DNA from 2 places in the Paraburkholderia sp. ZP32-5 genome. Region 1 is predicted to be linked to the other one. Evidence: predicted binding sites of a transcription regulator. Region 1 holds the regulator's gene; the other holds the start of a gene.

Region 1 (4,458 bases):
AACTTCGCGGTCAGCTCGGCCGGCACCTTGGTCGAGCGCGGACGATAGAAGTTGCGCGCGCCGATCTCCTGGCCCTCCTCGCTATAGAGGAAGTTCAGATACGCTTCGGCGAGCTTGCGCGTGCCGTGCTTATCGACGACCTTGTCGACCACCGCGACCGGCGGCTCCGCGAGGATGCTCACCGACGGCACGACGATCTCGAACTTGTCGGCGCCGAACTCCTTCTGCGACAGGAACGCTTCGTTTTCCCACGCGATCAGCACGTCGCCGATACCGCGCTGCACGAAGCTGGTGGTCGCGCCGCGCGCGCCCGAATCGAGCACGCCCGCATTCTTGTAGAGCTTGCCGACGAACTCTTTCGCCTTCTGCGCATTGCCGCCCGGCTGATGTTCGGCGTAGGCCCACGCGGCCAGATAGTTCCAGCGCGCGCCGCCCGAGGTCTTCGGATTCGGCGTGACGATCGACACGCCCGGCTTCACCAGATCGTCCCAGTCCTTGATGTGCTTCGGATTGCCTTTGCGCACGAGGAACACGATCGTCGACGTGTACGGCGACGCGTTATCGGGCAGGCGCTTCTGCCAGTTCTTGTCGACGAGACCCTTGTTCGCGAGCGCGTCGATGTCGTAGGCGAGCGCGAGCGTCACGACATCGGCCTGCAGCCCATCGAGCACCGAACGCGCCTGCGCGCCCGAGCCGCCGTGCGACTGCTTGAAGGTGACCGTCTCGCCGGTCTTCGCCTTCCATTCCTTGCCGAACGCCTGATTGATGTCCTGATACAGCTCGCGGGTCGGATCGTAGGAAACGTTCAGCAGCGTCGTGTTGGCGTGCGCCGTGCCGCTTGCGCCGACGAGGCCGAGCGCGCCTGCCGCGCCGACGGCGAGTGCCGCGATGAGTTTCCTGCCCCGTGCCGCAAGCCCCGTATGCCGATGGTTCATGTCAACTTTTCTCCGCGTGATGATCCGCTGATGAGCGTCTGATGTTGTTTTGCGTCGCGGTCACGTGCACATGAGCGCCAAGCCGGAGGCCAGTCTATCGATCCGCCTTCATAGTTAAAAATAATGTTTCTTCATTTTTTTATACGCAAAAGTGGTAACGGCAGAGATATCTGCTGCTGAGGCGCCAGAAAGGCTGTGATGACGCCCATCAGCGACGCTGCGGCGCGGTCGTCACGACGAACTTAAAGTAAAGCTTGAATTGCGCCGAATACTGTATAAAAATACAGTCACCTGTTCATACATACAGTGGCCATGACAAAACTCACCGCACGACAGCAGCAGGTTTTCGAACTGATCCGCCGCGCGATCGAGCGCACCGGGTTTCCGCCCACGCGCGCCGAAATCGCCGCCGAACTCGGCTTCAGCTCGGCCAATTCCGCGGAGGAACATCTGCGCGCGCTGGCTCGCAAGGGCGTGATCGAACTCGCGGCCGGCGCATCGCGCGGCATTCGGCTGCTGACCGGCCAGGACGAGGCGCCGCATCAGTTCACGCTGCCGCATGCAAGCCTGATGCAGTTGTCGCTGCCGCTAATCGGGCGGGTCGCGGCGGGTAGTCCGATCCTCGCGCAGGAACATATCTCGCAGCACTACGCGTGCGACCCGGCGCTGTTCTCGAGCAAGCCCGATTACCTGCTGAAAGTGCGCGGCCTGTCGATGCGCGACGCGGGCATTCTCGACGGCGACCTGCTCGCGGTGCAAAAGCGCAGCGAAGCGAAGGACGGCCAGATCATCATTGCGCGGCTTGGCGACGACGTGACGGTCAAGCGCCTGAAGCGCCGGCCGAACGGTATCGAGCTGATCGCCGAGAACCCCGATTACGACAACATCTTCGTGGAAACCGGCAGCGCGGATTTCGCGCTCGAAGGCATCGCGGTTGGGCTGATCCGCCCGGGCGAGTTCTGATTCCCGGTTGCATCCGCCGAACCGCCCGCACCGGTTTGTCCCACCCAAGCCGCATTCACGTCGCATCGCCTGGAGAGATTCATGGAACGCCTTGCCCGCCTGCTGCCTTTTCGCCAGTTCGGCCGTCTGCGCCATCTGCGCAAGCTCACACCCTGCTCACCGATCGAAGCGCCCGCGGCTCACACGCCGTCGTTGTTCGACGAGCCCACGGAAGCCGCGGGCCTGCCGTCGTCGTTGCCGGCATTCGCGCGCGTGTCGCTGAACGCGGGCCTGAACATGGCCGAGCCGGCCCGGCGCGCGCCGGTGCGGGTCTACCACGGACCGTCGCGGTTGATTATGGTGGGTACGGTCGACGCGGTATGTCGTATGATCGATCGTTGCATTGCCGACGAAGCCAACATGCACGGCGCGGTGTTCGAAGCGTGAGCGAAGCCTGAGCGGATCCCGGGTGAAGTTCCAGTGCCTGGATATTCGTGTCGTATGGGATCGTTTCGACCTCGCCGTGGTCCATGCTGGATCACAACCGACCGGGGAGTCCCATCCGATGAAAGTTCAGAAACGCACTTCGAAGCGCATTCCGAAACGCATCCAGGGCAGCGCCACCCGGCCACTGCTGATCACGCTGATCGTGGTCATCGTGATTGCCGCACTGGGCTATGTTTATGCATCGCCCTATCTCGCGGTCAACAATCTCAAACGCGCGGCCGACGCGCGAGACGTGCAAACGGTCAACCAGTACGTGGACTTTCCCGCGTTGCGCGCCAGCCTCAAGCAGCAGGTGGCCGACATGCTGACGCACCGGCTCGAAGCGGATGGCGGTAACAAGCTGGCAACCATTGGCGCGGTCATCGGCGTGACGCTGATCGGTCCGCTCGTCGATGCGTATGCGACACCAGACGGCGTCGCGGCCTTGCTGAACGGCATGCCGCCGCGCGGCACCCCGGGTGAGCAGCCGGCGGCCCCGCAAGCCTCCACTGGCAGCGAAGCCCCAGCGGCGCCGGCCGCGAATTCGGCTCCGCCCGCGCGCCAAAGCACGGCCGGTTATCGCAGCCTCAACGAATTCGTCATCACGTTTCGGCGCGGCGAAGGCAATACGAATTACTCGGCGGTCTTTCAGCGCGAGGGGCTCGTTACGTGGAAGCTCGCCGCAATCAATCTGAACGAGTGACCGGGTGGTTTGGCGGGAAGGATGATGCGTGGCTGAGCAGCGACGCTCAGTCACGCGAGAACACAATGCGGTATGGGATGTAGCGGATGTGGCAAATACGGCAACGCCCGATGCGGCAACACCCGACGCAGTAACGCTCGATCACGCAGCGGCGGCCTGTTGCTGTTCCTGTCCGGACGAACAGGCCACCAGGATGCTGCACGAAATCCGATCGAGCAGCGGCGTATTGCCAGCCCCCATCCACCAACGCGACAAGCCGGTCCGGCAGCGATGGCCGACCACCACGAGATCGACTTGCAGTTCATTGGCGAGATTGGCGATCTCGTCGATCGGATGACCGAATGCGAAGTGCCCTTGCGCGCTCACGCCACGCTCGGTCAGCCAGTTCACGCCTTCCTGCAGAATCTCACGGGCGGTTTTTTCAAAACTGCCGCAGGCGACGTCGGTTAGCAGACCCGCGCTTTGCGCAATACTCGAACGCATGTCGACGACCGACAGCAGATGCGTTTCCGCCTTCAGATCCAACGCCAGATCGGCGCCGCAACGCAGTGCTTTGCGGCCTTCGCGCGAGCCGTCGTAACACAGCAGGATTTTCTGGTAGCTCGCCATCGTTTTTCTCCGTTCGCGCGGAAAGCGCGGTCTGAATCAATCATGGTGCGCCGCAATTCGGCTTGCAAGAGATGGAAAACGCCAGGTGCGGGGTCGGGGCGACTGATCCGATTCGCACAAGCGTTGGGCAAAATCCCGCGGTGCTGCACAAGGATGCGGCAATGCAAAACCTCATGGCCGAACGTTGACTCGGCAACGGGTGATACGCCGATTCGCCTTCGACGACGTGGACTCGCCGTCGTGAACGCGTGAACACGACCACGCGCCGCGTGGCCCGCACAGCCATCAACACCCGCACCGGAATCACACGCATAACCCGTTCCCGGACGTCGACTCGCGTCAATGGCCAATACCTTAGAATGAGTGGCTTGCGCGAGCATTCCGACAATGCACTCCCGCATCCCTATCGCGCGCGTTAGCCGTTTCGCCGGAGCCCCGATCGATCCATGTCCGCTGCCCCTATCGAATTCCACCAGGTCAGGAAAAGCTACGGCGAAAAGACGGTCGTCGACGGTTTGTCATTCCATGTCAATGCCGGCGAATGCTTCGGCCTGCTCGGCCCCAACGGCGCGGGCAAGACAACGACGCTGCGCATGCTGCTCGGCATCGCCGCGCCTGACGCCGGCACGATCCGGCTATGCGGCGAATCGATACCCGGCCGCGCGCGCATCGCACGGGCGCGCGTCGGCGTGGTGCCACAGTTCGACAACCTCGATCCCGATTTCACGGTGCGCGAAAACCTGCTCGTGTTCGGCCGCTACTTCGGCCTGAGCGCCGCGCAAT
Region 2 (4,458 bases), 2.4 Mb from region 1:
TGAGTCTGCAAATCTAAACGACCTGCTTGAAAAGTTAGCCGATGGCGATGCCGAGACGTCGCTGCTCTTTGATGCCTATCGGCGAGTTGCTTTGTGCGCAAGCAAGGACATCGGTCCGATGGTCATTGGCGTGCTTACGGCTGTCATACTGCGACGAGACTCCAGGGCGACCGATGACGAGGAACAGATGTTCATGGCTGCTGAGACCTTGAATGACCGAGACTTCGTCGAGTTCATTGAATGGTTCGAACGCGCGCATGCAAAGACGCACAAGCCGACGCATCCGACGCTGCAATTACCCACGTTTCCTGGAGTTGTAGCTGTTGAGCATGTTACTGCGAAAGCAACTAGGAACACATTCACAAATGCCGACGTACCGGTAAATCTTTTTTCTGACGTCGGGCCCTTTGCGCCGAAGCTCACTAACCTAGGAATCTTTGTCCAGTTTTCAAGGCCTGCTGATACTTCGAAAGGGACAGCCAACACGAAGCGATATGTCGCAGCGACCCATGTGGCGACTCGGCTGTACGCGGTCGCCAAACGTGTTGCTTCAGCCACCACACCACTTTCGAAATGACTATTTGAGCAGTACTGCAGAGCTGAATTCGAAAAAAATCGCTCGTACGGCACGAAATGCTCAAGCCTTTCTCTCAAGCGGCAAGCCGGTGTTCGTAGTACGGCCGGTCCTTATCATCGAGGATGGCGTACATCGCGTCCAGGCTTGATGCTTCCGGCTTCAGCCACGCTTCGATGTTCTCGGGCTTGATGGGGATGATGCAGCGGTCATGGCCGGCCGCCTCAATCTCGCGCGGCGGCTCGTCGGTGATGGCTGCGAACGACAACAGGTCTGGCTCACCCGGCTTGGTCCATCGCGACCACAAGCAGGCGATGTGCATCAGCTGCCCATTGCTGGGGCGACCCGAACCATCCGAACTGCCGAGCAAACACGAAGACATGCCGTCCGGCCCCGGCCCCGACAACAACCCGCCGAGAGGCAAGTGAGCCGCCTGCTCAAGTATGTCGCTGCCTGAGCATGGACGCGGCCTTCGCCATTTCGGTGATGGCCGCGCCTTCGTTCCGTAGATAGGTTAGACAAGTCACGTACCGGTCGGCCACCCATGATTAAAGCTCTCGTGGCCAAACGGGTAGCGGGGGGAATGCCCACATTCCATCTCCCGCGCATAGCTCCCGACCGTTTCACCAAGCCAGCCTAATAGGGGGACGAATTTTGCCGCGTCGTACTGGTGACGCAACGCATCTTCGGTCTTGTTGAAACCATGTGCTTCGAGCAACGCCTGAAACGTCGTTAAGTCTGGGAAGTGAGTTCCAGCGCTCCATCAATGCAGCGTACTGAGCTCGCTTGCAGTCGCACCGTTTGCGCCCCGTAGGAGTGCTGTTGCCGACAGTGCGCCGACCCGATGTCTGAGTTCGTCATGGAGAAGGCTTGTAGGATTGCGCCCGGCGGCATTTGCGGATGGTAGAAGGCAAGAGAACAATGAGTCGCTTTCGATTTTGTTCTTCGTGAGCTGGATGTCCCATGCTGCGAGGTATCGTCGGCGGGATTGGTGAGACTCGTCACTCAGTCGACTTCTCGGGCAACTGCCGAACTGCGGCAACGCCGATATGCCATGATGATTCACCATGGCTCAGTGAACGCAAGCCTTATTCGAAGAGGGAGATATAAAACAAAAGAGGCCCTATCCATAGGGCCTCTTTTGTTGTCAGGCGGGTGCGGATGCCTGTTCCGCGGTTACATGATGGTGCGCAAGGAGGGTAAAACAAACTTCCATGCTCAAGTGGACTACACCTTCAAGTAATTTAGCTGAATCGCGCAGGTTCATAGGGGTTGCTCCCAAAAAGTGAATGGATGAAAACACGTTAGATACGGCATGCACTACCAACTCGACCGGAAAAATCAATGCTGCATACTGCAGCGTCACGGCCAAGAACAGCAAAGTAATGAAACGTGCGCAACCATCACTGAACCGCGGATTGGACTCGAACCCAGCTGCCCGAAAGTCTTCTCTACCGCAGAGCCGACTATTCTACAGACATTATAGTATTTGTCAAACGAATTTTTACACGTAATCGAAAAATTGTGGTAGCGGCCTCCAGCCGCGCGCTGCTCAATGCCGGGGGCGCGTTCGAGCGCCCCCCCCGGCTTCGCTCTTCAGCAATTGACTGCATCGGCTGCTTCCTGCCTACTGTTTGGCCATTCTTGCTCGCGAATAACATCGTCTCGCCAGTTTTTCCGCGCGCGACCGCCTCCTGAGTTGCCGTATCCACGAACGCATGATTTAAGTTGGCCACGAACCCAGCTATCTCCGGCATGAGTCCTTGCGCACCGGCATGTCCATCGGCGTCTCCTGTAGCAGCCCCAAAGGGGTACTTCACAAACTGGATTTTTAAGATGCTGTACATTCATACAGTATTTTTGTAGCATGGCCGCCTTGCCTCAACACGTCGAGTCGATTCACCCAGCGCTCTGGCGCGGGGCGCAACTCGCACGTGCCCCTGGCAGGCCGGTGGATACAGGCTACGCAGCCCTTTCGGCCGAACTGCTCGGCGGTGGCTGGCCGCTGGACGCACTGGTAGAACTGCTGGTCCAACAACTAGGGGTAGGCGAGATGCGACTCCTGAAGCCGGCGCTCGCCAAACTGAGCGCGCGGCCGATTGCGCTGCTTCCGCCACCGCACGTGCTCAATTCGCTGGCGTTCTCCTATCTCGGCCTGCCAGTGGACCGGCTCATGAGATTGCGGGCACCGAAGACGGCGGACGCACTCTGGTGCGCGGAGCGCATGCTTCAGGCGAAGAGTTGCGGCGCCCTCATCCTGTGGCAGCAGCATATCCGGACCGAGGCGCTGCGGCGATTGCACCTTGCGGCTCAGGCATCCTCGCAGCTTTGGAAGATACTATCCTCCGCGCTGTCCACAAGAAGGGTGCTGGTGAGTTCACGCTCTCTGGGTTACTGAAGATTGCCGTGCAGCAAGTGCCGGCCAAGAAAAAGCGCCTCGGCAAGGCCCCGTTCACGGGTGAGGAGCGCTGGTTTGACGCCAAGCCGGCGAGCGTACGCCTGAAAGCGCGCCCGCTGAAGAAGCTGAAGGACGCAGCAGCATAACCGCCGCGTTGCTGGATTAAAAGCCCGCTTTTCGAGCGGGTTTTTTCAACGTCATAGCGCTCGCATGGGGCAGACACGTGGCCGTACTAGACAACCACCGTCCTATGAACCCTAAGTTTCAATCCTGTTTTCTTCCAAGCGCTTGTCGCCAGTGTCGCCTTGCGCGATTTGATGAGATTTTTCATCAAGACCTTCGAAGAACTCTTCGTCGTGAGGATACTTCTTCGCAAGCACGCCCCAAATCATGCTGTCACGAAGGTCATGACGGTCTTCTCCGTAATGTGCCTGCCGATGGTCATCTGCGCAAATAGCGATTACATTCCGTTCGTCGTCTGCTCCGCCGCAATTCAGCGGGATGACATGGTGCGCCTCCAGGTAATACGCGCCGCTCGCCGTCACAAAGCCCTTCTTTCCGCATAGCTCACAGTTCCCATCTGCAGCTCGCAGCTTCGCCGCGCGGACCACGGCCGAATCACGCTCGTAAATGGCAGTGGCGGTGGCCGGAGCAACTGACTTCTTGGTGGGAACGGCAGGTGCAACGGACAATCTAGCTCTGCGCAGCTCTTCATACTCTTGGTCTTCGGCATAAGGGTCGAAGTCGACGGGCTGTGGCTTGCCGCGGATAACGACAATCCGTCGGTCTTCATTTCGGTGATGCGGGTACCAGAGGACAGGGTCCAACTCGCGCTGATGTGCCTCGCTCGTCTCCCGCAGCCCTTTCCTACGTCGTACTCCATCAAGAATCGCCACACGAATCGGCTGCTTTCGGTAGTAAGCCTCTACCATCAACGCCGATACCGCATCCGCGCGATTCAATTGAACCGGAGTAGCAGTCGCGATATTTTCTTGCGCCCAGTCCGAGGCGCTGTCGATGAATGAAATCTCATCGCCATCCTCATTCATACCGTCGTGCCAGATGTTGACCAGATAGGGACCACCTTCGCCTTTGAAGCACCAATCATACTGCGTCGTCATGGGGACACCGACCTTCTCTGCGATGTCGCGGACCAGTTGCTTCGTAACGGGCTTCAGGTCTACCAAAGTTGTCATATTTTTATTTACAAGTGAGGGCGCCCACTCGCCTGAATATGATTGCCGGCGCGCTGAGTGTTACTGGCTCACGGAGGTGGTACGCACAGCTGTCGGCCCCGTCTTCCGGAACATTTCGTCCATCGAGTCTTGCACTACGCCGTCGGTATTCGGGAATTGATGTAGCACGGAGTTCTTCCAGTGCTCAGACGCAATCAGCCCGGCAGACGGAGCCTTATAGAAGCGGATGTGATTGTAGCGGATGACCCACGGAACATGACCGTGATGGGCAAGCAGGTCGCGCTCGAAAA

Evidence for each region. The regulator LexA, encoded in region 1, represses DNA repair genes until DNA is damaged. The targets are predictions, from matches to a motif close to ACTGTATNNNNATACAGT.
Region 2: imuA (translesion DNA synthesis-associated protein ImuA) is a predicted target of LexA. The motif match lies at 2,413-2,430, and genes of this name have one in related genera.

The regions. Positions count from the first base shown of each region.
Region 1 is NZ_JAJEJP010000001.1:1,841,783-1,846,240, reverse strand. It holds gene L0U82_RS07795 (sulfate ABC transporter substrate-binding protein) at 1-935, opposite strand, end outside; gene lexA (transcriptional repressor LexA) at 1,248-1,898, shown strand; gene L0U82_RS07785 (hypothetical protein) at 1,980-2,324, shown strand; gene L0U82_RS07780 (DUF2939 domain-containing protein) at 2,443-3,066, shown strand; gene L0U82_RS07775 (universal stress protein) at 3,208-3,675, opposite strand; gene nodI (nodulation factor ABC transporter ATP-binding protein NodI) at 4,122-4,458, shown strand, end outside.
Region 2 is NZ_JAJEJP010000001.1:4,192,125-4,196,582, forward strand. It holds gene L0U82_RS18220 (hypothetical protein) at 1-577, shown strand, start outside; partial or broken gene L0U82_RS18225 (SOS response-associated peptidase family protein) at 651-917, opposite strand; gene imuA (translesion DNA synthesis-associated protein ImuA) at 2,442-2,972, shown strand; partial or broken gene L0U82_RS18235 (HU family DNA-binding protein) at 2,891-3,118, shown strand; gene L0U82_RS18240 (HNH endonuclease signature motif containing protein) at 3,230-4,093, opposite strand; partial or broken gene L0U82_RS18245 (PAAR domain-containing protein) at 4,397-4,458, shown strand, end outside.